Regions from separate parts of the Aeromonas crassostreae genome, predicted to be linked through region 3. Evidence: predicted binding sites of a transcription regulator. Region 3 holds the regulator's gene; each other region holds the start of a gene.
What was found. The regulator sigma-54, encoded in region 3, starts transcription at its own class of promoters, with help from an activator protein. The targets are predictions, from matches to a motif close to TGGCACNGTTTTNGCTT.
Positions count from the first base shown of each region.

Region 1: a site for sigma-54 is predicted at 2,456-2,472, ahead of flhA (flagellar biosynthesis protein FlhA). Genes of this name have one in related genera too.
Region 2: a site for sigma-54 is predicted at 4,551-4,567, ahead of fliE (flagellar hook-basal body complex protein FliE). Genes of this name have one in related genera too.
Region 4: a site for sigma-54 is predicted at 4,675-4,691, ahead of flgA (flagellar basal body P-ring formation chaperone FlgA). Genes of this name have one in related genera too.

Region 1 is NZ_JBSTYM010000011.1:52,215-59,879, forward strand. Features, by position in the region: gene fliQ (flagellar biosynthesis protein FliQ) at 3-272, shown strand; gene fliR (flagellar biosynthetic protein FliR) at 292-1,089, shown strand; gene flhB (flagellar biosynthesis protein FlhB) at 1,146-2,276, shown strand; gene flhA (flagellar biosynthesis protein FlhA) at 2,511-4,613, shown strand; gene flhF (flagellar biosynthesis protein FlhF) at 4,630-6,057, shown strand; gene ACW5W4_RS10570 (MinD/ParA family protein) at 6,050-6,934, shown strand; gene ACW5W4_RS10575 (RNA polymerase sigma factor FliA) at 6,927-7,643, shown strand.
Region 2 is NZ_JBSTYM010000011.1:36,541-44,205, forward strand. Features, by position in the region: gene ACW5W4_RS10465 (CNNM domain-containing protein) at 295-1,317, shown strand; gene ACW5W4_RS10470 (TIGR00645 family protein) at 1,384-1,875, shown strand; gene rimO (30S ribosomal protein S12 methylthiotransferase RimO) at 2,040-3,368, opposite strand; gene befA (beta cell expansion factor BefA) at 3,594-4,373, shown strand; gene fliE (flagellar hook-basal body complex protein FliE) at 4,607-4,924, shown strand; gene fliF (flagellar basal-body MS-ring/collar protein FliF) at 4,969-6,669, shown strand; gene fliG (flagellar motor switch protein FliG) at 6,662-7,665, shown strand, end outside.
Region 3 is NZ_JBSTYM010000002.1:10,398-18,062, reverse strand. Features, by position in the region: partial or broken gene ACW5W4_RS01690 (PTS sugar transporter subunit IIA) at 1-46, shown strand, start outside; gene npr (PTS phosphocarrier protein NPr) at 55-327, opposite strand; gene rapZ (RNase adapter RapZ) at 347-1,213, opposite strand; gene ptsN (PTS IIA-like nitrogen regulatory protein PtsN) at 1,261-1,707, opposite strand; gene hpf (ribosome hibernation promoting factor) at 1,710-1,997, opposite strand; gene ACW5W4_RS01665 (RNA polymerase factor sigma-54) at 2,019-3,458, opposite strand; gene lptB (LPS export ABC transporter ATP-binding protein) at 3,523-4,248, opposite strand; gene lptA (lipopolysaccharide transport periplasmic protein LptA) at 4,252-4,776, opposite strand; gene lptC (LPS export ABC transporter periplasmic protein LptC) at 4,763-5,323, opposite strand; gene kdsC (3-deoxy-manno-octulosonate-8-phosphatase KdsC) at 5,323-5,877, opposite strand; gene ACW5W4_RS01640 (KpsF/GutQ family sugar-phosphate isomerase) at 5,877-6,872, opposite strand; gene mlaF (phospholipid ABC transporter ATP-binding protein MlaF) at 7,079-7,665, shown strand, end outside.
Region 4 is NZ_JBSTYM010000006.1:72,940-80,604, forward strand. Features, by position in the region: gene flgE (flagellar hook protein FlgE) at 1-1,178, opposite strand, end outside; gene ACW5W4_RS06620 (flagellar hook assembly protein FlgD) at 1,189-1,932, opposite strand; gene flgC (flagellar basal body rod protein FlgC) at 1,950-2,369, opposite strand; gene flgB (flagellar basal body rod protein FlgB) at 2,437-2,838, opposite strand; gene ACW5W4_RS06635 (CheR family methyltransferase) at 2,900-3,724, opposite strand; gene ACW5W4_RS06640 (chemotaxis protein CheV) at 3,743-4,654, opposite strand; gene flgA (flagellar basal body P-ring formation chaperone FlgA) at 4,889-5,494, shown strand; gene flgM (flagellar biosynthesis anti-sigma factor FlgM) at 5,584-5,904, shown strand; gene ACW5W4_RS06655 (flagella synthesis protein FlgN) at 5,901-6,317, shown strand; gene yfcE (phosphodiesterase) at 6,466-7,029, opposite strand; gene ACW5W4_RS06665 (peptide ABC transporter substrate-binding protein) at 7,026-7,665, opposite strand, start outside.

The sequences.
Region 1 (7,665 bases), on a different contig from region 3:
CCATGTCACCGGAAACCTTCGTCGACGTGTTTCGAGAGGCGCTCTGGCTGGTCACCATCATGGTGTGTGCCGTGATCCTGCCCAGCCTGATGGTGGGGTTGGTGGTCGCCATCTTCCAGGCGGCCACCTCCATCAACGAACAGACCCTGAGCTTCCTGCCCCGGCTGGTGGTGACCCTGCTGGCCCTGGGAGCGGGTGCCCACTGGGGTCTGCAGAGCCTGATGGACTTCTTCGTGCTGATGGTGAGCCAGATCCCCGAGGTGGTGGGATGAGCGGCGCGGGGCAGGGGTCGTGACCTTCTCCAGCCAGCTCATCCTGGAGTGGCTCGCCTCCGTGCTCTGGCCCCTGGCGCGGATCAGCAGCCTGCTGATGGTGATGGCGGTGTTTGGCAGCAAGCTGGCCCCCATGCATGTGCGCATGGGGCTCTCGCTGGCCATCAGCTTCCTCATCGCCCCCCTGTTGCCCCCCATGCCCCAGGTGGCGCTCTTCTCCCTGGGCAGTTTTCTGATCCTCGGCCAGCAGATCCTGATCGGGGTGGCCCTCGGCCTGATGACTCAGTTTCTGATGGAGAGCTTCGTGATGGCGGGCCAGGTGATCTCCATGCAGACCAGCCTGGGTTTCGCCTCCCTGGTGGATCCCATGAACGGCCAGTCCGCCCCCGTGGTGGGCCAGTTCTACCTGATGCTGGCGACCCTGGTGTTCCTCGCCCTGGACGGTCACCTCATCATGCTGCGCATGGTGATCCTGAGCTTCGATACCCTGCCGGTGGGCAATGGCGGTCTCTCGGTCGCCTCCCTGCGCACCCTGGCGGGCTTTCTCGGCGTCATGTTCCAGGCGGCCCTGGTGATGTCCCTCTCCGCCATCGTCGCCCTGCTGCTCATCAACTTCGCCTTCGGGGTCATGACCCGGGCCGCCCCCCAGCTCAACATCTTCAGCATCGGCTTTGCGGTCAGCATGATCTCGGGGCTCTTCATCCTCTGGCTCACCATAGGCGGCTTCCTCGGCCACTTCGATGCCCTCTGGCAGCGGGTGCAGGAGACCGGCTGCCAGCTCATCGAGACCCAGTGTCTGGGGGGCGCCCATGGTTGAAGGAGGGGCATTGACCCTGGCCCTGACGGCCCCCTGCTCACGGGAGGCAGGCCACCATGGCTGATACCGATCAGGAACGTACCGAACAGGCGACGGGCAAGCGATTACAACAGGCCCGGGAGAAGGGGCAGATCGCCCGCTCCAAGGAGCTGGGCACCGCCAGCGTGCTGCTGGCCGCCGTGTTCGGTCTGCTGATGGTCAAGGAGTCCCTGGCCACCGCCATGCTCAAGGTGATGACCATGGGCTTTACCCTGGAGCGGGAGCAGGCGTTCGACCCCAGCGCCATGTGGACCATGGTGCCGACCCTGATCGGCGAGGTGGTGTTCCCCCTGGGTCTGCTGTTCGCCCTGGTGGCCCTGGCGGCCTTCATCGGCAATACCCTGCTCGGCGGCCTCAACTTCTCCAGTCAGGCCATGATGCCCAAGTGGAGCAAGCTCAGCCCCCTCGCCGGTCTCAAGCGGATGTTCGGGGTGCAATCCCTGGTGGAGTTGGTCAAGTCCATCGCCAAGGTCCTGTTCATCACCCTGTTTGCCTGGTGGATGCTGTCGAGCCAGTTCGACCACCTGCTCAACCTCTCCCTGGAGGCCTTTCCCGGCGGCATCATCGATGCCCTCGAGCTGTTTTTGTGGATGCTGATCATCCTCTGCTGCGCCCTGCTGCCCATCGTCGCCATCGACGTCCCCTTCCAGAGCTGGAACCATGCCCGCCAGCTCAAGATGACCAAGCAGGAGGTCAAGGACGAGTACAAGGACTCAGAGGGCAAGCCCGAGGTGAAGGGGCGAATCCGGCGCCTGCAGATGGAGATGGCGGCGCGGCGCATGATGGGGGACGTGCCCAAGGCCGATGTCATCATCACCAACCCGACCCACTACTCGGTGGCGCTGCAATACGATCAGGGCAAGCCGGGGGCGGCGCCCAAGGTGCTGGCCAAGGGGGTGGACGAGGTCGCGCTCAAGATCCGCGAGATAGGCCGGGAGTACGAGATCCCCATACTGCCGTCCCCGGCGCTGACCCGTGCCATCTACCACAGCGCCGAGATTGGCCAGGAGATCCCCGAGGGGCTGTTTGCCGCCGTGGCCCAGGTGCTGGCCTATGTCTATCAGCTCAAGAAGTTCCGCCGTGGCCGGGGCCGTCGCCCGCAGCCCCTGGGCAAGGACCTGCCCATACCTCCGGAATACCGCAAGTGACGTCTTGGCCAACCGTCTCTGGACAGGGACCTGCTCATTGCGCCGGAATACCGCAAGTCACGCCAGGGCCGCAGCCCGCAGCCTCTTGGCATCCCCCGCAAGCGCCCTCGTCAGGCCGCAGCTGACAAACTTCTGACACAGTCAAAATAAAAGCATTACAAATCAGTAAATTGCTTTATTGGCTCGATGTTTGCTTTAATCCCTCTCATCTGGGATCAAGAACTGAGAATCGTCATGACAGTGCGGGCATCATTGGGCCGATTGAAAGCGTACCGCGGAATAGTGGGCAAGGGGCTCGGCACGCCGCTGCTGGTGTTGGCCTCCCTCGGCATGGTGATGCTGCCCATCCCGCCGCTGATGCTCGATACCCTGTTCTCCTTCAATATCGCCCTCTCCATCGTGGTGCTGCTGGTGGCCGTCTATACCCGCCGTCCCCTGGAATTTGCCGCCTTCCCCACCGTGCTGCTGATAGCGACCCTGCTGCGACTTGCCCTCAACGTCGCCTCGACCCGGGTGGTGCTGCTGGAGGGTCACAACGGGGGCGACGCCGCCGGTCATGTGATCGAGGCATTTGGCAACGTGGTGATCGGTGGCAACTATGCGGTGGGCATCATCGTCTTCCTCATCCTGGTCATCATCAACTTCGTGGTGGTCACCAAGGGTGCCGGGCGGATTTCTGAAGTCAGCGCCCGCTTCACCCTGGACGCCATGCCCGGCAAGCAGATGGCCATCGATGCGGACCTGAACGCCGGTCTCATCAATCAGGAGGAGGCGCGCAAGCGCCGCGCCGATGTGACCCAGGAGGCGGACTTCTATGGCTCCATGGACGGTGCCTCCAAGTTCGTCAAGGGGGATGCCATTGCCGGCATCATGATCCTCTTCATCAACATCATCGGCGGCTTCATCATCGGCATGATGCAGCACCAGCTCAGCTTCGGCGAGGCGGCAGAGGTCTATACCCTGCTCGCCATCGGTGACGGCCTGGTGGCCCAGATCCCCTCCCTGCTGCTCTCCATCGCCGCCGCCATCATAGTGACCCGCCAGAACACGGATCAGGACATGGGCACCGCCATGCTGGGCCAGCTGTTCGACAATCCCAAGGCCCTGGTCATCTCTGCCAGCATCCTGCTGATGATGGGGCTGGTGCCCGGCATGCCGCACCTGGCCTTCCTGAGTCTGGGGGCCGTGGCTGCGGCCGGTGCCTGGTGGCTGCTGCGCCGGGAGAAGCAGAACCAGGCCAAGGCGGCGAGCGGTGAACTCTTGCCGGCCAACGGGGATGCGCCCGTGGAGCAGAAGGACTTGAGCTGGGACGACGTCATGCCGGTGGACATCATTGGCCTCGAGGTCGGCTATCAGCTCATCCCCCTGGTGGACAAGAGCCAGGGCGGGGAGCTGCTCAACCGGATCAAGGGGGTACGCAAGAAGCTCTCCCAGGAGCTGGGCTTCCTGGTGCCGGCGGTGCATATCCGCGACAACCTGGATCTGGCGCCGAACCAGTACCGCATCACCCTGATGGGGGTGAGCACGGGGGAGGCGAACGTCTACCACGACAAGGAGATGGCCATCAACCCGGGCCAGGTGTTCGGCCAGATCCAGGGCATCCCCACCCAGGACCCCGCCTTCGGGCTGGAGGCGGTCTGGGTCGGCAAGGATCAGGTCTCCCAGGCCCAGACCCTGGGTTATACGGTGGTGGACGCCGCCACCGTGGTCGCCACCCACCTGAGCCAGATCCTCTCCAACCAGGCGGCCCTGCTGCTCGGCCATGACGAGGTGCAGCAGCTGCTGGACATGATAGGAAAACATCAGAGCAAGCTGGTGGAAGGGCTGGTTCCCGAGGTGATCACCATGGGCAACCTGGTCAAGGTGTTGCAGAATCTCCTCAATGAGGGCGTGCCTATTCGCGACATGCGCACCATACTGCAGACCCTGGTGGAATACGGACCCCGCAGCCCGGATCCCGAGGTGTTGACCGCGGCCTGCCGCATCGCCCTGCGTCGCCTCATCGTGCAGGAGATAGCGGGCCCGGATCCCGAGTTGCCCGTCATCACCTTGGCGCCAGAGTTGGAACGTATATTGCATCAATCCTTGCAGGCGGGTGGGGGCGAAGGGGCCGGCATAGAGCCGGGCCTGGCGGAGCGGATGCAGCGCTCCCTGCTCGAGGCCACCCAGCGGCAAGAATTGGAAGGTCAACCGGCGGTGCTTCTGACATCGGGGATCCTGAGAAATACCCTGGCCAAGTTTGTCAAGAATGCCATTCCAGGATTGCGCGTCCTGTCCTATCAGGAAGTACCGGATGACAAGCAGATCCGTATTGTCAGCGCGGTAGGGCAGCACTAGTTAGCGGAGATGACGGGTGAAGATTAAGCGGTTTTTTGCCAAGGATATGCGCACGGCCCTGGCCGAGGTCAAAGAGACTCTCGGGCCGGACGCCGTCATCATGTCCAACAAAAAGGTCACCGGCGGGGTCGAGATCGTCGCCGCCATCGACTATCAATCCCAGGTCACGATCCCGAGGGATGTGCCGGTTCGCCGCCAGTTGAACGAAGAGAGCGTCAATATTTCGTCTGCGGCGCGTCAGGTGGCGCGACCGGCCCCCGGGCGCGGCGAGGCGCCCGCCGGCGGCCAGAGCCGCAATGAGCAGTATGCCGATACCCTGGCCGCCCTGCTGGCCCGTCAGCAGCAGCTGACCCCGAACCAGTCGAGCGGACTGGGGGCAGGGCGTCCGGCGCCCCAGGCGGCCGAGGCGCCCCGTACCCTGGCGGAGCAGGGCAACTGGGCCGCCCCGCAACCGGCCAAGCCCAGGGCCAGACCCGCACCGGCGCGGGCACCCCAGCCCCAGCGCGACCCGGAGATGGAAGGGATGCGCCAGGAGATGGCCTCCATCCGCAAGCTGCTGGAGCACCAGATCTCCGGCCTGATGTGGCAGGAGGTGGAACGCCGCGAGCCGATGCGGGCCCTGCTCATCAAGGAGCTCAAGAAGATAGGGTTCGATGATGCCTTCGCCGATCAGCTGGCGGGTCTCATCCCGGAAGAGATGTCCATTCATCAGGCCCTGGCCCAGCTGGCCGAGGTGCTGACCGCCCAGCTCAAGGTGAGCGAGGACGAGATCCTGCGCCAGGGGGGCGCGGTGGCGCTGCTCGGGCCGACCGGGGTGGGCAAGACCACCACCATCGCCAAGCTGGCGGCCCGTTTTGCCATGAAATATGGCGCCGAGCAGGTGGCGCTCATCACCACGGACAACTACCGGATCGGCGCCCACGAACAGCTGCAAACCTATGGGCGCATCATGGGCTGCCCGGTGCGCCAGGTGCGCGATGCCGAGGAGCTGGCCAGCGCCCTCTATCAATTCCGCCACCGCCGTCTGGTATTGATCGATACCGCCGGCATGGGGCAGCGGGATGTCAGGCTGACCGAGCAGCTCGACACCCTGGTCAAGAGTGCCAAGGTGCAGATCCGCAGCTACCTGGTGATGTCGGCGACATCCCAGCGCCGGGTCATGCAGGAGGCCATGGATCACTTTCGCCGCATTCCCCTCTCCGGCTGCATCCTCACCAAGCTGGACGAGAGCATCAATCTGGGGGAAGTGATCAATGTGTGTATCCAGAATGCGTTGCCCATCAGCTACATCACCGATGGTCAGCGGGTTCCGGAAGATATTCAGATAGCCAACGCGGCCCAGCTCGTCGGCGCGGCCATGGGGTCGCTGGACCGGGAGAGCGAAGAGCCCTACTTCTGGGGCGCGGGGTTTGGTGAGGGCGAGGATTCAGATTCTTATGAGTAACATACCTATGGATCAGGCGAGTGGTCTGCGCAAAATGCGTTCAAATAACCGAGTGAAAGTGATCGCCGTCTCCGGTGGCAAGGGGGGCGTCGGCAAGACCAACGTCACCCTGAACGTGGCCGGTGCCATGGCGGCCCAGGGCAAGCGGGTGATGGTGCTGGATGCTGACCTGGGTCTGGCCAACGTCGACGTCATGCTGGGGCTGAGGGTGCACCGCAACCTCTCCCACGTGCTGGCGGGGGAGTGCACCCTGGACGACATCATCGTCGAGGGGCCCTACGGCATGATGATAGTGCCGGCCACCTCGGGCACCCAGTCCATGGTCGAGCTGTCGCCGGCCCAGCACGTGGGGCTGATCCGTGCCTTCAGCGAGATGAAGACCCAGGTCGACATCCTGCTGGTGGACACGGCCGCCGGCATCTCCGACATGGTGCTTAGCTTCACCCGCGCCGCGCAAGACATCATGGTGGTGGTGTGCGACGAGCCCACCTCCATCACGGATGCCTACGCCCTCATCAAGATCCTCTCCAAGGATCACGGCGTGTTCCGCTTCAAGGTGGTGGCGAACATGGTGCGCTCCCTGCGAGAAGGCCAGGAGCTCTATGCCAAGCTGACCCGGGTGACCGACCGTTTCCTCGATACCTCCCTGGAGCTGGTCGCCTGCATTCCCTATGACACCAACTTGCGTGCCGCGGTGCGCAAGCAGAAACTGATCGTCGAGGCCTTCCCCAAGTCGCCGGCCGCCCTGGCGTTCCGCGCCCTGGCCAACAAGGCGGCCAGCTGGCCCATCCCGCACCAGCCGGGCGGTCACCTGGAGTTCTTCCTGGAAAATCTGCTGCAAAAACCGGCCATCACAGAGGAAGGATCTCGTGAATAAAGCCCAAGCCTACCTGCGTCATCAGGATTCCTATGTGCTGGTGGAGCGCCACGCTCCGTTGGTGAAACGGATCGCCCAGCATCTGTTGGCTCGTCTGCCGAGCAGTGTCTTGCTGGATGACCTGATCCAGGCAGGTATGATTGGGCTGCTCGAGGCCTCTCGCAACTTTGACGGCAGCAAGGGCGCCAGTTTCGAGACCTATGCCGGCATCCGCATTCGCGGCGCCATGCTCGACGAGATCCGCCGTGGCGACTGGGTGCCCCGTTCGGTTCACCGCAACAGCCGCACCATAGCGGACGCCATCGAGAACGTGGAGCAGGCCCATGGCCGCGATGCCCGCGACACCGAGGTGGCCGCCTATATGGGGGTGGGCCTTGGCGAGTATCACGCCATGCTGCAGGATGTCTCCTGCGGCAAGATCATCGGCATCGAGGATCTGGGGGTGAGTGAAGACGTCATCGGCGGACCGGAGGCGGGCAACAACCTCGGCTTCGACGAGCTGGCGGCGGAACGCTTCCAAGCGGCCCTGGCCGAGAACATAGGCCGTCTGCCGGAGCGGGAAGCCCTGGTGCTCTCCCTCTACTACGACGAAGAGTTGAACCTGCGCGAGATTGGTGAAGTATTGAACGTAAGTGAGTCTCGGGTGAGCCAGATCCACAGCCAGGCGATGCACAGATTGCGTGCTCGCCTGCGAGATTGGCACGCATAAGCGTGTCATGGCTACACTGGCC
Region 2 (7,665 bases), on a different contig from region 3:
ACAAACCTCTATTTTTAGGGCCGAATCTACCACCCTTGTCTTATTGATGCCAAGGCAACTTTTATTTGAAATACGCGGTGTTGTTCATGTGATATTCACATCGTGCTTTGTGCAACGGCAGCACCAATAGCTTCGCCCATTGAACAAAATGGAATAAATAGACTTGGTTTTGATAAGTAATTGAAAGTGAATGACTTTTTAATTGTTTTCCTACTGAGATATTCGTTGCATCTGTCCCTTGAATGTCGCTAGAATCTGGTCAATTCAAACCACGCCGAGGTCCGTTTCCGTTTCATGAGTTTACTTATAGCATTCGCTGTATTGTCTATTGGTGTTTCCTTTCTATGTTCCATCCTGGAGGCTGCCCTCCTCTCGATTACCCCCAGTTATATAGCTCAACTGAAGCTGTCCAACCCCAGGCTTTATGAGCGCATGCGCCTGCTGAAAGACAAGATAGATCAGCCATTGGCTGCGATTTTGACCCTTAATACGGTTGCTCATACCGTTGGTGCCACAGGTGTCGGCGCGCAAGTGACCATCGTTTTTGGCGATGGTTATCTGGGGATGGCATCTGCTGTGATGACAGTGTTGATCCTCGTGCTGTCAGAGATAATGCCAAAATCCATTGGTGCTCGCCATTGGCGTGCATTGGCGCCGATATTGCCTGGATTGTTGAATGGCATGATTTTCTTGCTCAAGCCGTTTATTTGGATTTCCGATCAGGTGATGAAATTGTTCGGTGCCCATACCCCGGAACATGACATACGGCAAGAGATCAAGGCACTTGCGATGCTTGGTCGTGAGATGAACAAGCTTGACGAGGATGAGCAGCGCACGATTGCCAATATTCTGGATCTTCATGAAACCAGTGTGCGAGATATTATGACGCCCCGTACCGTGTGCCAGATTGTCAGCCCGGATATGACGGTGGCTGATTTTGCCAATCATGCGCATGCCAATCGTTTTTCTCGCTACCCTGTCATTGATAAGGATGAAAATCCATTAGGATTGGTATTTCGCTATGACGTGATCAACGCAGACCATACAGAGACGGTATCCAGCCTTGTCAAGCCGGTTACCATAGTGACGGACAAGGTGAATGTTGAAAGTGTCATGAGCCAGTTCATGCAAGAGAGGCAGCATATGTTTCTCGTGTATGACGAGTACGGTACCTGGCTGGGCTTGGTGACGATGGAAGATGTTATCGAGACCATCATTGGCAAACCCATCATGGATGAGACGGATGAAATTCCCAATATGAGGCGCTTTGCCAAGCGTCGTTGGCAACACAGAATGAAGCATATCAACGAGGATTAATGGGCATTGACTTCCCCATGACATCTCACCCATTTGTACCATCAGACAGGTTATCGATATTTATTTATGGAACGTATTTTTGAAAAGCTGATGTATTCCTCACGCTGGATCATGGCCCCCATCTATCTCGGCCTGAGCCTGATCCTGCTGGCATTGGGCATCAAATTTTTCCAGGAGATACTGCATGTCCTGCCCAATATTCTGGCGATCCGTGAGGTTGATCTGGTGCTGGTCACCCTGTCGCTGATCGACATCGCCTTGGTGGGCGGACTCATCGTCATGGTCATGTTTTCGGGTTATGAAAACTTTGTCTCCCGCCTGGATGTGGGGGAGAGCGAGGACAAGCTGGGCTGGCTCGGAAAACTGGATGCAGGTTCCCTCAAGAACAAGGTGGCTGCCTCGATTGTTGCCATCTCATCCATTCATCTGCTGAAGGTGTTCATGAATACCGAGAACATCCCGAATGACAAAATAAAATGGTATCTGCTTATTCATGTCACCTTCGTCCTGTCAGCCTTTGCCATGGGCTACCTGGACAAGATCACCAAGGGCAAATGATGGCGGCGCGCTCACGCCGTCGACAGTGGGGCTGAGCCTGTCTGTCCCCCCATCGCGAATGCAGCGCCCTTGAGGTGAACTGACGCGCATTGAAAAAGCCAGCCCGTTTTCACGGGCTGGCTTTTTTGCTGTCCCCTGCAGGCAGGGGGGCAGTGGGGGCGGACTCAGCCGACCAGGCTGGCCCAGAGATCGTACTCGTCCGCCTCGTCGATGCGGACCTTGACCATGTCGCCGGGTTTCAGGCCGGTCTCGCCGTTCAGGTAGACAAGGCCGTCGATCTCGGGGGCGTCGGCGAAGGAGCGGCCGGTGGCGCCCTCTTCGTCCACCTCGTCGATCAGCACCGTCATCACCTGACCGACCTTGCGGGCGAGCTTGCGAACGGAGACCTGCTGTTGCAGCTCCATGAAGCGCTGGAAGCGCTCCTCCTGCACGGCTTCCGGCACAGGATCCGGCAGCTCGTTGGCCTTGGCGCCTTCGACCGGGCTGTATTTGAAGCAGCCGACGCGGTCCAGCTCCGCCTTGTCGATGAAGTCCAGCAGCATCTGGAACTCTTCTTCGGTCTCGCCGGGGAAGCCGACGATGAAGGTGGAACGCAATGTGATCTCGGGGCAGATCTCGCGCCACTTCTGGATGCGCTCCAGGGTGCGTTCGACGGTACCCGGGCGCTTCATCAGCTTCAGGATGCGCGGGCTGGCGTGTTGCAGCGGGATATCGAGATAAGGCAGTACCTTGCCATCGCGCATCAGCGGGATGACGTCATCCACGTGGGGGTAGGGGTAGACGTAGTGCAGGCGCACCCAGATGTCGAGCTTGGCCAGCTCCTCGCACAGGGCCACCATGCTGGTCTTGACCGGCATGCCGTCGTAGAAACCGGTGCGGTGCTTGACGTCGACGCCGTAGGCGGAGGTGTCCTGGGAGATCACCAGTATCTCTTTGACGCCGGCCTCTTTCAGACGCTTTGCCTCGGCCAGCACTTCGCCGATGGGGCGGCTCACCAGATCCCCGCGCATGGAGGGGATGATGCAGAAGGTGCAGCGGTGGTTGCAGCCTTCGGAAATCTTGAGATAGGCGTAGTGGCGCGGGGTCAGCTTGACACCCTGGGCCGGCACCAGGCTGGTGAAGGGGTTGTGGGTGGGTTTTTCCACGTATTTGTGGACGTGGCCCAGCACCTCTTCATAGGCGTGGGGGCCGGTGATCTCGAGCACCTTGGGGTGGATCTCGCGGATCTGGTTCTCTTTGGCACCCAGGCAGCCGGTGACGATCACCTTGCCGTTCTCGGCCAGGGCCTCGCCGATGGCTTCCAGGGATTCCTGCACTGCGCTGTCGATGAAGCCGCAGGTGTTGACCACCACCAGTTCCGCATCGTCATAGCTGGGCACCACGTCGTACCCTTCGGTACGCAGCTGGGTCAGGATGCGCTCGGAATCGACCAGGTTTTTAGGGCAACCCAAGGAGACGAATCCTACTTTGGGGGCCTGTTTTGTGTTGGACATCGCTCAATCACTCTTAGGTGGCTCTCTTATAAGGGCGCGGATTTTACCGGAATGGCTAACCAAAAACTATACAGCGGGCGCAACGGAGCAGAACAAACTTTGTGGTGGCGCCAGCGTGCCGACCTGGGCGCTGCCCTCGGAGCGGTACCGTGAGCCCGGGCTTTTCCGGTTTCAGTCAAATCTGCTACTGTGACCCAGGGTTTATCACGGGTGATGGAGAGCAAGATGAAGATTCGACTGCTGGTCATGGCAATGGTACTGGCATTGGCTTCGGCCCCAACGCTGGCGGATTGGGCCAAGGTGAAGGAGGCCGCCACCGAGCTCGGCAGCGCGGTGAGCGAGACCAGCAAGGAGGCGTGGCAAGATGTCACGGATTTTTCCAAACAGACCTGGGACTCGGTCTCCCGGTGGGGAGAGGAGACCTTCAACACCGCCGGGGAGTGGAGCGACAAGAGCGTGACGACCGGCAAGGCATGGTTGGAGACCGCCGACAAGCAGCTCGACACCCTGCTCGAACCCAAGACCCCGGCCGAGGCCAGAACCGCCCTCGATACCATGGCCGACACCGCCCTGGTGCGGCTGTTCAACGAGCAACCCTCCGCCAAGCTGCTGTTTGACCAGGCCTATGGCTATGCGGTGTTTGACTCGCGCAAGTTCTCCCTGATGGTGCACACCAACCAGGGATCCGGGGTGGCGGTCAACCGTCAGGACGATAGCCGTACCTATATGAAGATGTTTGGCGCCGGTTTGGCCGCCGGGCTGGGGGGCAAGTTCTACCAGCAGGTGATCCTGTTCGAGGACAAGGCCAGGTTCGATGCCTTCGTCAATCAAGGCTGGGAGGCCACCTCCGAGGTGGGCGCCGTGGCGGGCAAGGAGAGCGCCGAGCTGACGGCCAAATACAATGGCGGCATGGCCATCTATCAGATCGGCGAGAAAGGGCTGCTGCTCGATGCCAATATTTCCGGCTCCAAGTACTGGCTCGATGACGATCTGAACAAGGAGTAGCCGCCCGGGCTCTGCGGGAAATGTTTCTTGTATCATATTGAAATGCGGTCTGTTTAAATGACGCGACGCGCAGTAGAAGAGGGCCTTTCGCCCTCTTTTTCATGGCCGGGAACGGCGCCTCTGCTCGCCCTGCCCGGCAGCCAGGCGTGCCTGGGTGGCTCCCTCATCGCTCCTGGTTGGCACCTTATTTGCTTAAGTGATGCCAGCGTCAATGATTTGTCTGGGGAAGGGTGATGGAAATAAGTGCAAGCAGCCTGATGCAAGAGATGCAGGCCCTCAAGGTAGAAGCGGGTATCCCGGCCATCAGCCAGCCGGCCGGTCAGGTCAGCTCGGATTTTGGCCAGCTGTTGCAGCAGGCCCTCGGCCACGTCAACGGCCTGCAGGGGAACGCCAACGATCTGCGCAGCCGGCTCGACATGGGCGACAAGTCGGTGGATCTCTCCGATGTGATGATCGCCGGCCAGAAAGCCTCCATCGCCTTCGAGGCGACGGTGCAGGTGCGCAACAAGATGGTCGATGCCTACAAGACCATCATGAATATGCCGGTATAAGGGTGCGCATGCCGCGACCCGACCAGAAGATAAGGACCTGATCTGTGGCGAACGAACAAAACGGCGACCTGCTGATCAATCACGAAGGGACCAGCGCCCTCGATGAGCATGAACAGAAGAGTTCCGCACTGGGGTTCCTCTCCAACAGCGATGTGCTGCGTCAGATCACCCTGATCCTGGGACTGGCCATCTGCCTGGCCATCGCCGTCTTCATCCTGTTGTGGGGCAAGGAGCCGGAGATGCGGCCCCTTGGCACCTACAACACCGAGGAGCTGGTAGCGACCCTGGATTACCTGGATCAACAGAAGATCCCCTATCAGGTCGAGGGCAGAAGCGTGCTGGTCAGCGCCGAGAACTACGGCGACATCCGCCTGCGCCTGACCCGGGCCGGGCTCGGCACCAGCAGCGTCAGCAGCAATGACGGTGAATCCATCCTGCTCAAGGACTCCAGCTTCGGGGTCAGTCAGCGGATGGAGGCCGAACGCCTCAAGCTCAGCCGCGAGCGTCAGCTGGCGAGCGCCATCGAACAGTTCCAGAACGTGGGCAAGGCCCAGGTGCTGCTGGCCATTCCCAAGGACAATGTGTTCGCCCGCAACGAGCGCAAGCCCAGCGCCACCGTGGTGCTGACCCTCAAGGGCAGCGCCCTGGGACAGGGGGAGGTGGACTCCATCGTCGACATGGTCGCCTCCGCGGTCCACGGCCTGGAGCCGACCCGGGTGACGGTCACGGATCAGAGCGGTCGCCTGCTCAACTCAGGCTCCCAGGATCCCGTCTCCGCCCAGACCCGCAAAGAATTTGCCATGCAGCAGAAGCAGGAGCTGGAGTACAAGCAGAAGATAGACGCCATCCTGATCCCTGTGCTCGGCATGGACAACTACACCGCCGAGGTGGATCTCGCCCTGGACTTCTCCCAGCAGGAGCAGACCCGCAAGACCTACAACCCCGACCTGCCCGCGGTGCGCTCCGAGATGACCCTGGAGGAGAACAGTGCCAGCGGCGCCAATGGCGGCGTGCCCGGCGCTCTCTCCAACCAGCCGCCCGCCGCCTCCGGCATCCCGGAGAAGGCGGAAGGGGGCGAGGGCGGCACCAGCGCCGGCCGCTCCCGCAAGGAGGCGACCCGCAACTATGAACTGGACACCACCGTCAGCCACACCCGCCGTCAGATGGGGGGCATTCGCCGCATGACGGTGTCGGTGGCGGTGGATTACAAGTCGGTCACCGGCGCCGTGGGCGCCGTCAGCCGCGAGCCGCGCAGCCAGGCCGAGATAGACACCCTGCGTCGCCTCATCAGTGGCGGCCTGGGATTTGACGTGACCCGGGGTGACACCCTGGAGGTGGTCGCCATCCCGTTCAATCGCCCCGAGCTGGACGTGATGCCGGACCTGCCCATCTACGAGCAGCCCTGGTTCTGGCGCGCGGTGCGCATCGCCGCCTCCGTGCTGGTCATCATAGTGCTCATCGTCACCGTGGTGCGGCCCATGCTCAAGCGCCTGCTCTACCCGGATGTCAAACCCGAGAGCGAGCTGGATCTGGACAACAGCATAGTGCTGGGTGGCGACGACGAATTGAGTCTGCTGGCGGCCCAGGCCGAGGCCGAGCCCATCTTCGGGGTGCGCGATGGTCACCTGAAACTGCCGGATCTCCATCGGGATGAGGACCTGCTCAAGGCGGTGCGGGCCCTGGTGGCGAACGAACCGGATCTGGCCGCTCAGGTCATTAAAGAATGGGTAACCAAAGATGCCTGAAGAGAATAAGAACCAAGTGACCGGCAACGACATCAGCGACGGTCAGCGCCAGATCCTCGACCAGATGTCGGGGATCGAGATGGCCGCCGTGCTGATGCTCAGCCTCAACGAGGAGGATGCCGCCCAGATCTTCCGCCACCTCGAGCCCAAGCAGGTGCAGCGCCTGGGCATGTCCATGGCTTCCATGTCGGATTTCAGTCACGACAGGGTGGCGGCGGTGCATCGTCAATTTATCGACGACATCCAGAAGTACACCAACATCGGCATCGGCAGCGAAGACTTCGTGCGCAAGGCCCTGGTGGCGGCGCTCGGGGAAGACAAGGCCAGCAACCTGGTGGATCAGATCATCCTGGGCTCGGGTGCCCGGGGTCTGGACTCCCTCAAGTGGATGGATGCGCGCCAGGTGGCCAGCATCATCCAGAACGAGCACCCCCAGATCCAGACCATCGTCCTCTCCTATCTGGAGCCGGAGCAGTCCGCCGAGATCCTGAGCCAGTTCCCGGAGCAGGTGCGCCTGGATCTGGTGATGCGCATCGCCAACCTCGAAGAGGTGCAACCGGCGGCGCTGCAAGAATTGAACGACATCATGGAGAAGCAATTCGCCGGCGCCGCCGGTGCCCAGGCGGCCAAGATGGGCGGCCTGAAGGCGGCGGCCAACATCATGAACTACCTGGATACCAACGTCGAAGGCCAGCTGATGGATGCCATCCGCGACTCCGACGAGGAGATGAGCCAGCAGATCCAGGACCTGATGTTCGTGTTCGAGAACCTGATCGACGTGGACGATCGGGGCATCCAGACCCTGCTGCGGGAAGTGCCCGGGGATCTGCTGCAACGGGCCCTCAAGGGCTCGGACGATCAGATGCGCGAGAAGATTTTCAAGAACATGTCCAAGCGGGCCGCCGAGATGCTGGCGGACGATCTGGAGGCCATGGGGCCGATCCGCGTCTCCGAGGTGGAGGCGGCCCAGAAGGAGATCCTCTCCACCGCCCGCCG
Region 3 (7,665 bases):
GGACTTTGCCAGTTTCAAGGCGCTGGCGCGCACCGGGCCTCACTAGCGGGGCCCCTACTCCTCGTTGAACCCCGAGGTGAACAGGGCCACCACGGCGGCCAGGGCCGCCTCTTCCTGGGGCCCCTCGGCTTGCACCTCCACCCGCTTGCCCTGGGCCGAGTCCAGCATCAGCATGCCGATGACGCTGTCGGCATCGGCCTCGACCCCCTCTTCGTTGCGCAGCAGCACATGGGCATCGAAACCCTGTACCAGTTCGAACAGCATCATGGCCGGGCGCGCATGCATGCCCAGCTTGTTCTTCACTTCTACCGAGGCGGAGACTGTCATCTGACCTCCCGTTGCGCCATCAATGTTGCGGATCCCGTTTGTCCAGGGTGCGATGGCGGATCTGCACGTTCTTGCCGAGCCCCTCGAAGGTCCGCGCCAACTGTTCGGCGATGAACACGGATCTGTGCTGGCCGCCGGTGCAGCCAATCCCGACCGTGAGATAGCTGCGGTTGTTGCGCTCCAGGGCCGGCAACCAGGTCGCCAGCATGTTCTCGATCTGCAGGGTGAACTGCATCACGTCGGGCTGGCTCGCCAGGTAGCGGGCCACCGGCTCATCCTTGCCGGTGAACGGCTTGAGCTCGGGGATCCAGTGGGGATTGGGCAGGAAGCGGGCATCGAACACGAAGTCGGCATCCTTGGGAATGCCGTACTTGAAGCCGAACGACTCGAACACCAGCACCAGCTCATTCTCCTTCTTGCCGAGCACCCGGGTCTTGATGAGCTCGCTGAGGTCATGAATGCTGAGGCTGGTGGTGTCGATACGCAGATCGGCGCTCGCCGAGATCGGCGCCAGCAGATGGGTCTCTTCGCGGATCGCCTCGTCCAGGGAGAGGCGCTTGCGAGAGAGGGGGTGCAGGCGACGGCTCTCGCCGTAACGTTTGAGCAGGGTGCTGTTCTCCGCATCGAAGAAGAAGCTGCTGTATTGCACCCGACCATCACCGCGCACCTGGGCCAGCAGGGTCTCCAGCCGCTCCGGATCACCGGGCAGGTTGCGCACGTCTATGCTGACCGCCAGCTTGTCGTACTGGCGCTCGACCGAGACGATCAGCTGAGGCAGCAGATTGACCGGCAGATTGTCGACACAGTAATACCCGAGATCTTCCAGTACCCGCAACGCAACGGTCTTGCCCGAACCGGAGCGGCCACTGACTACGATAAGCTGCATCTTGCAACCTCCACAGCGACGAGTTGATTAGCGAGGGCGACTGCCCATCAGGCGGAGATCATGATCTGGTAGAGATCATCATCGCTGGCAGCCTGGCGCAGCTGGCGGCAGACCGCCTTGTCACCCAATTTGGCGGCCATCAGGGAGAGGGTCTTGAGATGCTGCTTGCACTCACTCTCCGGCACCAACAAGGCAAAGAGCAGATCGACGGGCTGATTGTCGATGGAATCGAAGGGGATGGGCTCGGCAAAGGTCATCAGCACCGCCGTCGGCGGGAACTCGTCGCCGATGCGGCCATGGGGAATGGCAATGCCGGCACCTATGCCGGTGCTGCCCATCTTCTCGCGGGCAAGCAGACATTCGAACAGGGCCTGGCGCGGGGTACCCAGCCGCTCGGCGGCCAGCTCGCTGATGATTTCCAAGGCGCGTTTCTTGCTGGTACAAGGGACCGCACTTTTGGTGCAGTCCCGACTCAGTATGTGTTCAAGTTGCATGGTTATTTTTGATTTAACTTGTCTTTGTGCTTGATGATCTGTCGATCAAGTTTGTCGAGCAGGGTATCTATCGCGGCGTACATATCCGCGTGTTCCGAGTTGGCGAACACTTCGCCCCCGCTGACGTGTAGCTTGGCTTCGGCAATCTGGTTCAGTTTTTCTACGCTCAACACCACATGAACATTGTTGATGTGGTCAAAGTGACGCTCGAGTTTGGCAAACTTGTTATTCACATAATCACGCAGCGCTTCGGTGATCTCTACGTGGTGTCCGGTCAAGTTAATTTGCATAACGTCTTCCTTCTGTGTTGCCTAAACCAGGCGTTTGCGCTGATTGGACGGTGGTATCAACAAGGATTCACGGTATTTGGCGATCGTGCGTCGAGCCACCATAATACCCTGTTCGGCCAGCAAATCCGCGATCTTGCTATCACTTAGCGGTTTCGCCGGGTTCTCCGCCGTCACCAGCTTCTTGATCAGGGCACGAATTGCGGTCGATGAGCACTCACCTCCTCCTTCTGTGTTGACGTGACTGGAGAAAAAGAACTTCAGCTCGAAGATGCCACGGTGGGTATGCATGTACTTCTGGGTCGTGACCCGGGAGATGGTCGATTCATGCATCTCCACCGCCTCGGCGATGTCGTTGAGTACCATGGGTTTCATGGCCTCCTCACCGTATTCAAAGAACCCCTGCTGCTGCTCGACGATGCAGTTGGCCACCTTGAGCAGGGTCTCATTGCGGCTCTCCAGACTCTTGATGAACCACTTGGCATCTTGCAGATGGGAGCGAATGAACTGGGTGTCCTGGCTGGTGCGCGCCTGGCGAGCCATGGCGGCATAGGTTTCGTTGACGCGAATGCGGGGCGCCGAATCCGGGTTCAGCTCCACCACCCAGCGGTTCTGGCGCTTGACCACGGTGACATCCGGGATCACGTACTGGGAATCGCTCTGCACCACCCGGTTGCCGGGCCTGGGTTCGAGCTGCTGGATGAGATCGATGACCTCCTTGAGCTCCCCTTCCTTGAGCCGCGTCTTGCGCGCCAGGGTGCGATAGTCCCGATTGCCCAGCAAGTCCATGTGATCACGGACCACTTCACGCGCCTGGGTCAGCCAGGGTTGGCTCGGACTGAACTGACCCAGCTGGATCAGCAGGCACTCCTGTACCGAGCGGGCCGCGATGCCGACCGGATCGAAATGCTGTACCCGCTTGAGCACGGCCTCGATCTCATCGAGCTCCACCTCGACGTCGTCACTGCTCACCGCCTGCTGGATGTCTTCCAGGGTGCTGGTCAGGTAGCCGGACTCGTCGATGCCGTCGATGATGGCCAGGGCGATGGCGGCATCGAGATCGCTGAACGGGGTGAGCCGCATCTGCCACAGCAGATAATCCTGCAGGTTTTCCGTGGTCTCCCCCTGATAGACGCTATCTTCCCCCTCGAAGACGGGGCCGGCGCTCTGGCCGGTGCCGGCGGAGTAGACGTCATCCCAGCTGCTGTCGACCGGCAGCTCGTCAGGCAACTGCTCCTGAGCCATGGCCTCGCTGCTGTCGATCTGGCTCTCATCCTGCTTAATATCGGTATGAGTCTCCTGCTGCTCGACCTCTTCTTGCTCGAGCAGGGGGTTGCTATCGAGGGCTTGCTGGATCTCCTGCTGAAGTTCCAATGAAGAGAGCTGGAGCAGACGAATCGCTTGTTGTAACTGCGGCGTCATGGTCAATTGCTGACCGAGACGCAACTGGAGTGTCGGCTTCATCTACGTCGGGATATCCTTATTTCAGCGAGGCGATCATCAGGAAACGAAGGGCGATTTCCCCTTACTATAGACTGAATTGATCGCCCAAATAGACACGCTTGACCTGTTCGTCGGCCAGGATCTCGGCGGGGGTGCCTTCCGCTATCATCTTGCCGTGACTGACGATATAGGCCTTCTCGCACACATCCAGCGTCTCGCGCACGTTGTGGTCCGTGATGAGCACGCCCAGCCCCCGCTCCTTGAGATGCTGGATGATCTTCTTGATGTCGATGACAGAGATGGGATCGACCCCCGCAAACGGCTCGTCCAGCAGGATGAAGCGGGGTTCGGCCGCCAGGGCCCGGGCTATCTCGACCCGGCGGCGCTCGCCACCGGACAGGCTCTGGCCCAGGTTGTCCCGGATGTGGGTGATGCTGAACTCTTCCAGCAACTGCTCCACCTTGTCTTCCCGCTCTTCACGACTCAGCTCCTTGCGGGTCTGCATGACCCCCATCAGGTTGTCATAGACGGAGAGGCGGCGGAAGATGGAGGCTTCCTGGGGCAGATAGCCGATGCCATTGCGGGCACGTATGTGCATGGGTTGCAGGCTGATGTCCTGCTCGTCGATGGTGATCAGGCCCGCATCCCGCTGCACCAGGCCGACGATCATGTAAAAAGAGGTGGTCTTGCCGGCACCATTCGGGCCGAGCAGGCCCACGATCTGGCCGGTGCCCACTTCCAGGCTGACGTCACTGACCACCATCCGCTTCTTGTAGCTCTTCTGCAGCCCGGCTGCCTTCAACACTGCCATGGCTTATTTATCCTGCTTTTTGTCGGCGGGTTTGTCGAAATTCTCGACCTGATCGGGCAGGAACACCGTCTTGACGCGATTGGTTTCACCCTTGCTCTCGGCGATCATCTTCTGTTTGACGATGTCATAGCGGATCAGATCGCCGTTCACCTGGCTGTCTTCCTGCTTGAGCTCGCCGTTGCCCGTGATGGTCACCAGACGATTCTTCAGCTCGTAGCGAATGCTGTCGCCATGGGCATTGACCGGCTTGCCGTTGTCCAGGATCTGGAAGAAGGTGGCGGGTTTGCCATAGGCGGTCATCACCTCGGCGCCCTTCTCGCCCGAGCGGATCACCACCACCTTGTCGGCCTTAATCTTGATGGTGCCCTGGGTGATGATGACATCCTCGCTGAAGGTGACACGGTTATCCTGCATCTCGGCTATCTGTTTGACGGCGTCCACATACACCTTCTCGGCGAAGTCGGACTCCTTGGCGCTGACGCCCCCGCACAGCAGCAGGGCAAGCAGAGCCAGATTAACGTTTCTCATTGAAATAGATGGCATGGCCTTGGTCCAGTAATTCGAAATATTTGCGATCCAGATGCCCCTTCAGGCCAAGGCCCTCGGTCTGGAACTCTTTGGCGACGATGGCGACCTGACGATTACTTCTCACATCCTGGGTCACCAAGTCCAGCTCCAGGTAGGGAGTGTCCAGGGTGGAGATGAAGGAGGTGGGCAAGAGGCCATCGAGATGGACCTGGTCCCTCAGGATCACGTTGTCGTCGGTGTTGAGCACCCCCGTCTCGGCGGTCACCTTCCATTCGGCATCCCCCTTGTCATCGAACAGATAGACGACGGGCTTGTCAAAAGTGGCCTGCTCGAGCAGCTGAAAATACTCGGCATAGACGGACTCCAGTCGCTCGCTGCGCTTGCCCGTCTCGTCGAAGCGGGTGGTCACCAGATCCTTGGCGATGAAGTCCGGCTGATAATGTTCCGTCTTGGGCGCGGCCGGCGGCGCCAAGGTCACATCCCCCAGTTGCCAGATGGTCAGGGCCACGATGAAGAGGGCGGCGAACAGCAGGGTCTGGCGACTGATCATGCCGATACCTCGGCCAGCTCATCGGCATGCCCCTGGGCCTGCAAGATGAGATCGCACAGCTCGCGCACCGCGCCCATGCCCCCACCCAGCCGGGTCACCAGATCGGCGCGGGCCACGACCAGCGGATGGGCATCGGCGACCGCCACCCCCAGGCCACAGGCCTGCATCACCGGCAAATCTATGGTGTCATCCCCCATGTAGGCCGCCTGGCTGGCGTCCAGTCCCAGTTGCTGCAGCAGGGCCTCGAAATGGGGCAGCTTCTGATCCGCCCCCTGGACCACATGCTTCACCCCCAGGCTCGCCATCCGGTTGCTGACGATGCGCGAGTTGCGCCCCGTGATGATGGCGATCTCGATGCCCGCCCTCATCAGCGCCTTCATGCCGGCGCCATCCCGGGTGCAGAAGGTCTTGAACTCCTCCCCCTCGTTGCCCATGTAGATGAGGCCGTTGGAGAGCACGCCATCCACGTCACACACCAACAGGCGGATACGCGCCGCCTTGTCGTATTGGCTGGCGGTGACCGGACCGTAGGGCGTCGCCATCTGTTGCATCAAATCACTCCCGCCTTGAGCAGATCGTGCATGTTGAAGGCACCCAGGGGACGTTTGTCACCATCGACCACCAACAAGCCATTGATTTTCTTGGTTTCCATCAGTTTTACCGCCTCGGCGGCCATCATCTCCGGCCTTACGGTAACACAGTTGACCGTCATCACCTGCGCGATAGGCGTGCTGTGCACATCGACCCGCAGATCCAGGATGCGACGCAGGTCGCCATCGGTAAACAGACCCGCCAGCAGACCGTCGCCATCGACCACGGCCGTCATGCCGAGCCCCTTGCGGCTCACTTCCAGCAGGGCCTGGCTGATGGTGGCATCTATCCCCACCCGGGGCAACAGGTCGCCGCCGTGCATCAGGTCGCCGACTCGCAGCAGCAGACGCTTGCCCAGCGACCCGCCGGGGTGGGAGAGCGCGAAGTCATCGGCGGTGAAGCCGCGAGCCTCGAGCAGGGCGACGGCCAGGGCATCCCCCATCACCAGGGTGGCCGTGGTGCTGGAGGTCGGCGCCAGCCCCAGGGGACAGGCTTCCTGCTCGACCCGGACGCAGAGGTGTACGTTGGCCTCCTTGGCCATGGTCGAGGCCGGATTGCCGGTCATGCAGATAAGCGGGATGCCGCGGCGCTTGAGCACCGGCAGCAGGGCCAGGATCTCGTCGCTCTCCCCCGAGTTGGAGATGGCGATGATGAGATCCCCCCCCGAGATCATTCCCAGATCCCCGTGGCTGGCTTCGCCCGGGTGCAGGAAGAAGGCGGGCGTCCCTGTGCTGGCCAGGGTGGCGGCAATCTTGTTGCCAATATGGCCGGACTTGCCCATGCCGGTGACCACTATCTTGCCGCCGCAACCCAGTATCAGCTGGCAGGCGCGATCGAACGCCTCATCCAGGTACTGATGCAGGCCCTCGATGGCTTGTTTCTCTATGTCCAGCACCGCCTTGGCACTGCGACGAAAATCGAACATTTCAGACAGGTTTTCTGGTTTGACAGACATATGGGAACCGCTCCGGGCCGAAATTAGCTGCGGGATTATAAAAAAGTCTGCCCAGATAAGCGAATCCGATGGTTTCTGACGAGAGCAACGGGGGGCAGACGGCCGGAAACTGTCGCCTGCAAAGCGGGCCAGCCTGTTCAATAGTTGTCCCTTGTTGTTGCTTAGACCTAGACTAGCCCATAAAATTCGCTCTTCATTTGCACCCGATGGACAATTGTTTGAACAACGATCTGATCACCATCTCCGATCTCAGCTTCAGTCACGGCGACCGCCTGCTCTACGACAACATCAGCCTCACCATACCCCGTGGCAAGGTGACTGCCGTGATGGGACCCAGCGGGATCGGCAAGACCACGCTGCTGCGGCTGATCGGCGGTCAACTCAAGCCCGATGCCGGCACCATATTGTTTGACGGCGAGGATGTCCCCCGCCTGTCCCGCAGCCGCCTCTACAGTCTGCGCAAGCGGATGAGCATGCTGTTCCAGAGTGGTGCCCTCTTCACCGGCATGACGGTGTTCGACAACGTGGCCTTTCCCCTGCGCGAGCACTCGGGCCTGCCCGAAGAGCTGATCCATACCATCGTCATGATGAAGCTGGAGGCCGTGGGCCTGCGCGGCGCGGCATCCCTGATGCCCTCGCAGCTCTCCGGCGGCATGGCCCGCCGGGCCGCCCTGGCCAGGGCCATCGCCCTGGATCCGGAGCTCATCATGTTCGACGAGCCCTTCGTCGGCCAGGATCCCATCACCATGGGGGTGCTGGTGAAGCTCATCCGCGAGCTCAACGATGCCCTCGG
Region 4 (7,665 bases), on a different contig from region 3:
TGCTCCAGGGCCGAGGACTTGACGGAGCCGAAGGTGCCCGAATTCGGGGTGCCCGGCAGGCCGTCTCCGGAGAGCAGAGATTCGCGCCAGGAGGTATCACCGACCTGGGTCAGCCCCTGGGGGTTGGCGAACTTGGCCATGGCCACCATGGCCACCTTGACGGTGGTGGCGTTGCTGTAGGTGGCGGAGACGATGCCGTCATCGGTGATCTCCACCTTGGTCAGCCGACCCACGGTCGAACCATCCTGGGTCAATTTATTGACTTCAAACGGCGACGAGTACTGGGTCACGGTACCGAGGCGGTACTCGAAAGTCTGGGTCTGATCGGCCCCATTGCCGATGATCCCGGCCCCCGGGGTCCCCAGCGCCTCCGTCGTGATGGGATCGGGGGTCACTGTCGTGAGCTTGCCATCGGAGCCAAACGCCAGGCTCGCATAGGCAGCCCCACCCACCTCGATGGGGTTGGTCCCCTCGTACATGTACATGCGCCAGGAGGCGGGCGTTACCGCCTGCGGAGGCGTGTTGGTATCCCCCTCCTTGACGAAATACTGGGTGATGGTGTGGGGTTCGCCCAAGGAGTCGTAGACAACCACAGAGGTGGAAGAGGAGTAGGTATCAGAATTCGTTGTGTCGAGCGGGACGTTGGTCACATCGATCGGTGTCGTGGACGCCGGCAGGTTGAAGCTGGCCTCCACCAGGGTGGTCGGCTTGGGCTCACCGGCCCGATCCGGGATCTGGATGGGTTTGGTGGCGTTGAGGCTGACCGCCTTGGGGGTACCGTCGGCGTTGATCTCGTACCCCTGCAGATAACTGCCGGAGTTGTTGACCATGTAGCTGTTCTCGTTGAGCTTGAAGGCGCCGGCACGGGTGTAGGTGCGGTCGAGGGAGCTGACCCCGTCCGAGGTGACGAAGAAGCCGTTGCCCTGGATGGCCAGATCCAGCGAGTTGTTGGTAAATTGCAGCGCCCCCTGGTGGAACTGCTGTGCCACGGCCCCGGTCGCGACGCCATTACCCACCTGGGTCTTGGAGTTGACGAAGATGGAGTTGGCATAGACGTCGGCAAACTCGGCGCGGGACTCCTTGAAACCGATGGTGTTGACGTTGGCAATGTTGTTCGCGGTGACGTTCAGGTCTTTTTGAGCCGCATTGACGCCGCTGAGGGCATTGTTGAATGACATGTCTTTCTCCTTAGATCACTGCGTTATCGGTCGCGTTGGTGGTCGAGTTGGTGGTCGACTTGTTGCCCGCACCGGCGATTTCCAATACATCGGTCAGATAGATGCCTCCCAGTCCCTTGAGCTTGAGGGTGCTGGGTGAGCTGGCCGAGCCCAGGGTGACGCTCTCGACCTGGGCGTAGGCCAGGGCGGGCAGACTCTCCGACTTGCCCGCCACGGTGGCACTGGCCTCAATCTGGTACTTTCCGCTCTTGGCCGGGTTGCCGTTCTTGTCCAGGCCATCCCAGCTGAAGGCGACGTTGCCCTGATGATCCCCTTCGATGGCGAACTCCTTGATCACCTGGCCACTCTCGTCTTTCACCGTCACCTTGATGTTGCTGCCACCGTCTGCGGTGGCGATCATCCCATTGACGGTACCGCCGCTCTCCAGATAGCCGGTATTGGACGGGATCAACACCTCCTGCCCCACCAGGGCCGAGGCCTGCAACGCCTGGCTCGAGGTCATCAGGCTGTTGAGGCTCTCCATCTGGGTCGACAGGCTGTTGATCCCCTCCGAGGTGGACATGGAGGTCATCTGGGACAACATCTGGGCGTTGTCCACCGGCTTGAACGGATCCTGATAGGCGAGCTGCATGGTGAGCAGCTTGAGGAACGACTCCTGATCCAGCTCTTTCTTCTGGGTCGTGCTCGTGGTGGACGTGGTCTGGCTCGACGTCGTTCGGTTGACGCCAAGCACGCTGTCATAGGTATCTGCCATTTACTTGCCGCCCCCTGTCAGGACTTGCCGAGATTGAGGGTCTGCTGCAGCATGCGCTTGGCAGAATCGGCAATCTGGACGTTGGTTTGGTAACTGCGCGACGCACTGATCATGTCCGCCATCTCCTCCACCATGTTGACGTTGGGCTTGAAGATGAAGCCATCCTTGTCCGCCATGGGGTGGTTGGGGTTGAACTCCTTGAGCAGCGGCGCCTTGCTCTCGACGATGCCCTTCACCTCGACCCCGACCGAGCCCTGGCTGTCGCTCATGGCCTGATCGAGCTGGGCGGCAAAAACTGGCCGCCTGGCGTGGTAAGTTCCTTCCACGCTGGAGCTGACGCTGTCGGCGTTGGCCATGTTGCTGGCCACGGTATTGAGCCGCACCGACTGGGCGCTCATGGCCGAGCCCGCGATGTCGAAGACCTTGAACAAACTCATTGCTGTGCTCCTTGCAAGGCCTTGAGGCCGCTGGCGTTAAGATTCATGTGCGGATGGACGAGTGACATCACTGCTCTCCTTTGAGGGCTTTGAGCAGGCCGCTTATCTTGCCGTTCATGAATTCGACCGAGGTCTGGTATTCGAGGCTGTTGCGCAAAAATTCGCTGCGCTCCTGCTGCAGATCGACGGTATTGCCGTCGCCGGTATCTGGCTGGAGCGGGTTGCGGTACTGGGTGGCGCCCGGGGCATCCATGTTCAAGGCGAAGTGACGCTCGCTGGTGGTGGCCAGACTGAACCCCTGCTGGTGCTGCTGCGCCTGCGCCATGGCATCGGCGAAATTGATGTCCCTGGCCTTGAAGCCCGGGGTATCCGCGTTTGCGATGTTGCTGGACAGCACTTCCGCACGTTTGGCGCGCACGCTCAACGTGTATTGATGAACACCAAATGCCTTGTCGAATGAAATTGCCATAGCACACCTCCTGCTTGCTGGATTCTTAGCAAGAGGTGTGCCAAAGGAGGAAGTAAGGGGGTTATTTGACCTTGTAAACGATGCCCGGGTTGCAGCGGATCATCTCGAACCGGTCGGTGAGGCCGGCCAGGGACTCCGAGGCCCCCAGCATCAGGTAACCGCCCGGATTCAGGCTGGCGGCGAACTGGTTGAGGATCTTCGACTTCACCTCGGGGGCGAAGTAGATGAGCACGTTGCGACAGAAGATGATGTCGAACTTGCCGAGCAGGCTGTAGCTCTCCAGCAGATTCAAGGGGCGAAACGTGGTCAATTTTCTGACACGCTCCGTCACCCGCATCCGGTTGTCGCCACAGGGTTCGAAAAACAGCTTCTTGCGCTCGGGGGAGAGCCCCCGGGCCAGCGCCAGGCTGTCGTAGACCCCCTCCTTGCACTGGTTGAGCATGGTGGTGGAGATATCCGTCCCCACTATCTGCACGCCCCCGGGCAGGGTGCCGGGCCGCTTCATCTGCTGCTCCAGCGCCGTCATGGCGATGGAGTAGGGCTCCTGGCCGGAGGAGGACGCCGCCGACCAGATCTTGATGGGTCGCCCGCTCTTGCCCAGCTCGGGAAACAGCTTGTCGGTGAGCAGCTGGAAGGGATAGCCATCCCTGAACCAGAGGGTCTCGTTGGTGGTCATGGCATCGACCACCGCCATCTTCAATTCCCGCTCACGCACATTCATGGCGCGGGTCACCAGTTCAGACAGACTCTCGATGCCAAACTGAGCCATCAAGGGGGACAGGCGGCTCTTCACCAGATACTGCTTGTTGTCACCCAGCACAATTCCGCTCTGCAGCGCCAAAAAGCTGCTGAATTGCTTATATAAGTCGTCTGACAGTGTCTTCATGTATCCACGCTTCTTGTTTTAGAGTGCGCCCTGAACGGCCTTGGCCAGCTCATCGGGCTGAAACTTGGCGATGAAATTGTTCGCCCCGACTTTCTGCACCATGGCCTGGTTGAACACACCACTGAGAGAGGTGTGCAGGATAACATGTAAATCCTTCAGGCTGGGATGGTTGCGGATCTCGGCGGTGAAGGTGTAGCCATCCATCTCCGGCATCTCTATGTCCGAGATGACCAGGGCTATCTGATCCTTGATGGGACCCTGCTTGGCCATCTCCAGCAGCATGTTGAGGGCCTCGCGACCATCTTTGGCCAGCACGCACTGCACGCCGATGGCATCCAGCGCCCGCTGCACCTGCTTGCGCGCCACCGAGGAGTCGTCGGCCACCAGCACGGGGCGCCCCTGGGTGTTGTGCTCCACGCTCGCCTGCACCAGATCCTGACTCACCTCGGTCGAGACGGGAGAGATCTCGTTGAGGATGCGTTCCACATCCAGGATCTCCACCAGCTCGCCATCCACCTCGGTGACCGCCGTCATATAATTGATGCGCCCCGCCCCCTTGGGTGGCGGCAGAATGGACTCCCAGTTCATGTTGATGATCCGCTCGACCGAATGGACCAGGAACCCCTGAATGGAGCGGTTGTACTCCGAGATGATGATGAAACACTTGGAGAGATCGGCGATGGGACGCTTGCCCATGGCCATGCTGAGATCGATCACCGAGATGGTCTGGCCGCGAATGTGCGCCACACCACGAATGCAGGAGTTGAGCTTGGGCATGACGGTCAGGGGCGGGCACTGCAACACCTCGCGCACCTTGAAGACGTTGATGCCAAATCTTTGACGTCCATTGAGCCGAAACAGCAGCAACTCCAGGCGATTTTGCCCGACCAGTTGAGTCCGTTGGTTTACTGAGTCCAGAATACCGGCCATACACACTCCCTAAAAACGCCTGGCATTATTCATGCATGAGATGCATGTGCCATGTTGGCTCGCGCCAGAGGATTGCCAACCCCAAGGGTCGGACTTGGCGCAAGCATAGTTAACATTGGTCATATACGTCATTCACTTATCGACCAGCGGACGAAAATGATTAACAGACTTTTGCTCATCTCCTTGCTCCTTGGCGGGGTCGGCTCTGTTCGAGCCAGCGACGTCAATGCCGGGCTGCAAACCCGGGCGGAAGAGTTCGTACGCGATCAGCTCTCTCTCCCCCTCGATGCCAGGGCCCAGATCAGCGCCGCCAGCATAGACGAGCGGCTGCAACTCAGTCCCTGCGACCAGGATCTGGAGATCAGCCTGCCCGCCAGGATGGAGATCCGCCGCAACACCACCCTCTACCTCAAGTGCCACGAGGCGCCGGGCTGGGATCTCTATCTGCCGGTGCGGGTCAGCATCCAGAAGCCTTACATCACAGTGGTGGAAGCCATCGCCAAGGGAGACATCCTCGGTCGCAACCAGCTGGCCCAGGCCTATGAGGATCAGACCCTGATCCGTGGGGACTATGTGCAAGATCTGGATGCCCTGGTCGGCACCCGCAGCAAGCGGGAATTGAGGCCGGGTCAGCCGGTGCGCCTCAACCAGATCTGCGTGGTGTGCAAGGGAGACCAGGTCACCCTCATCGCCGAAAACAGCAGCATGCAGATCAAAACCATGGCCCGCGCCTTGCAAGATGGCAGCTTCGGCGACATGATCAAGCTCATCAATACCCGCTCCGGCAAAACGGTTCAGGGCAAGGTGAGCTCGGTCGACACCGTCATCGTCACCTTCTGACGGATTTTTTTGGGTATTTTCCCTAAAGTTCCGGCAGGTTAGACCGATAACCGGGGTAAGCAGGCAGCAAAGCGAAGAAGGTAACCAAGATGGCTATTAACAATATCAACAACTTGGCGGGTAACCGGGTACAAAATACCGGTAACAGCCAGAGCAGCGTGGCCAAGTCGACCAGCGGCGGACAAGACGCCCGTGCCCCCCAGGTCAAGGTCGATTCAGTCTCCCTGACCAGCGAGGCGCAACAGTTGCAACAAGTACAGAAAAACCTCAACTCGGCCTCGACCGGGAATGAGAGCCGGGTGGAGAGCCTGAAGCGGGCCGTGGCCAGTGGTGAATACCAGGTCAACAGCCAGGTCGTTGCCAAGAAGATGTTCAGCCTGGAAGCCCAGCTGGAGAAAACCCTGGGATGATGGACCTGGCTGAGCTGCTGCAACGACAGCATGATCAGCTCGCCCAGATGCAGGCGTTGCTGACCGAAGAGTTCGCCCTTCTCACCCAGCGCCGAGCCCTCGAGCTGCCTCCCCTGGCACAGCGCAAGCAGCAGCTGCTTGGCGCCATAGAGGCGCTGGACGAGACTCTTGTCCAGCAGCCGGATCTCCCTGCCCAGCTCGCCAGCCAGCCGGAGCTCATGGCCCGGATCACCGACAGCCTGGCCGCCTGCCAGCAGCAAAATGACATCAATGGCCGCCTGCTGGAGCTGAGCATGGTCGCCAATCGCCGCCTCGCCGGTTTCCTGAGCCAGCTGCGGGACAGAAACTCCCTCACCTATGATGCCAAGGGCAACACCCGCTCCGGCACCCGCTCCCCCGCCATCAAGGCCTGATCGCCGGGGCGGCGCTTGCCCCGCACTCTGTTTATCCGTTTCCCGTGCCTTGGCACCCTTGCCGGCTCCCCCCGCTGTTCACTCCCCAGACAATGGGCGGCCATGGGTATCGGCCCGCCCCCCTTGGGGGGGCGGGGCGCCCTCTGTGTTAGCCCCCAGCCAGTGACAGCCGCTGCAACACCCGACCGTCTTGCGCCGCCCGCAGGCTCAGCTCGCCCCCTTCATAGCAGACCAGGCTGGCGGGCAGATCACCCCTGGGGAAGCAGATTGAGCCCGGGTTGACCCGGATCCGCTCCGCTTCCCCCAGGCCGCTGCGGGTCAGCTCGGGCAGATGGGTGTGGCCGCTCAGATAGAGGCTGCCGCCGGGCAGGGGCACCTCGTCCGGCCGATAGAGATGGCCGTGGCTCATAAACCAGCGTCGCCCGTCCACCAGCAGCTGGTTGTAGGGCGCCAGCATGGGAAACGCGAGCAGCATCTGATCCACTTCCGAGTCGCAGTTGCCCCGCACCGCCAAAATCCGGCTGGCCATGGCGTTGAGGCGCTCGGCCAGCGCCGCCGGCTGATAGCCTGCCGGCACCGGGTTGCGCGGGCCATGGTTGAGCAGATCCCCCAGCAGCAGCAGATGGTCCGGCTGCCAGGGGGCGAGCCAGTCCATGACCCGGTCGAAGGCGGTCAGGCTGCCATGGAGATCGGAGAGGATGGCGAGTCTCATTGGTCGGCTCCTTGGGGGGCGGCGAAGTAGAGATCCTTGCTGGCGATCGCCCCCTTGAGGTTGGCGGTGGGCAGACCCCGCAACCGGGGATCGATCAGCCGCGTCTGATGGTAGTGATAGAGGGGGATGACGGGGGCATCCTGGGCCAGCAGTGCCTCCGCCTGCCGATAGAGGTGCGCCCTGCGCTGTTCGTCCAGGGTGGCGGCGGCCTGCCCCAGCAACTGATCATAGCGGGGGTTGCAGTAGCCGCTCTCGTTTTGCGGATCCTGGCAACGCAGGGCATTGAGCATGGCGGAAGGATCCACATAATCCCCAAACAGGAAGGAGCGCGCCACCATGAAGTCGCCGCTGTCCTTGGCGGTCTGATAGGCGTCCCATTCCAGACTCTTCAAATCAACCTCGACCCCCAGGGGTCGCCACATGTCGGCCACCGCCTGCGCCATGCGTCTGTGGTGTTCCGAGTCGTTATAGGTGAGGGTCAGCCGCAACGGATGGGCCGCATCGATGCCCGCCGCCTTGAGCAAGCCAGCCGCCATGGCCTCACGGCTGGCGGCACTGGCCTGCTCATCAGGGGAGGCGGCATAGCCAGGCATGTCCGGCAGCAGGCTCCAGGCGGGCAGCTCCCCCTGGCCGCTC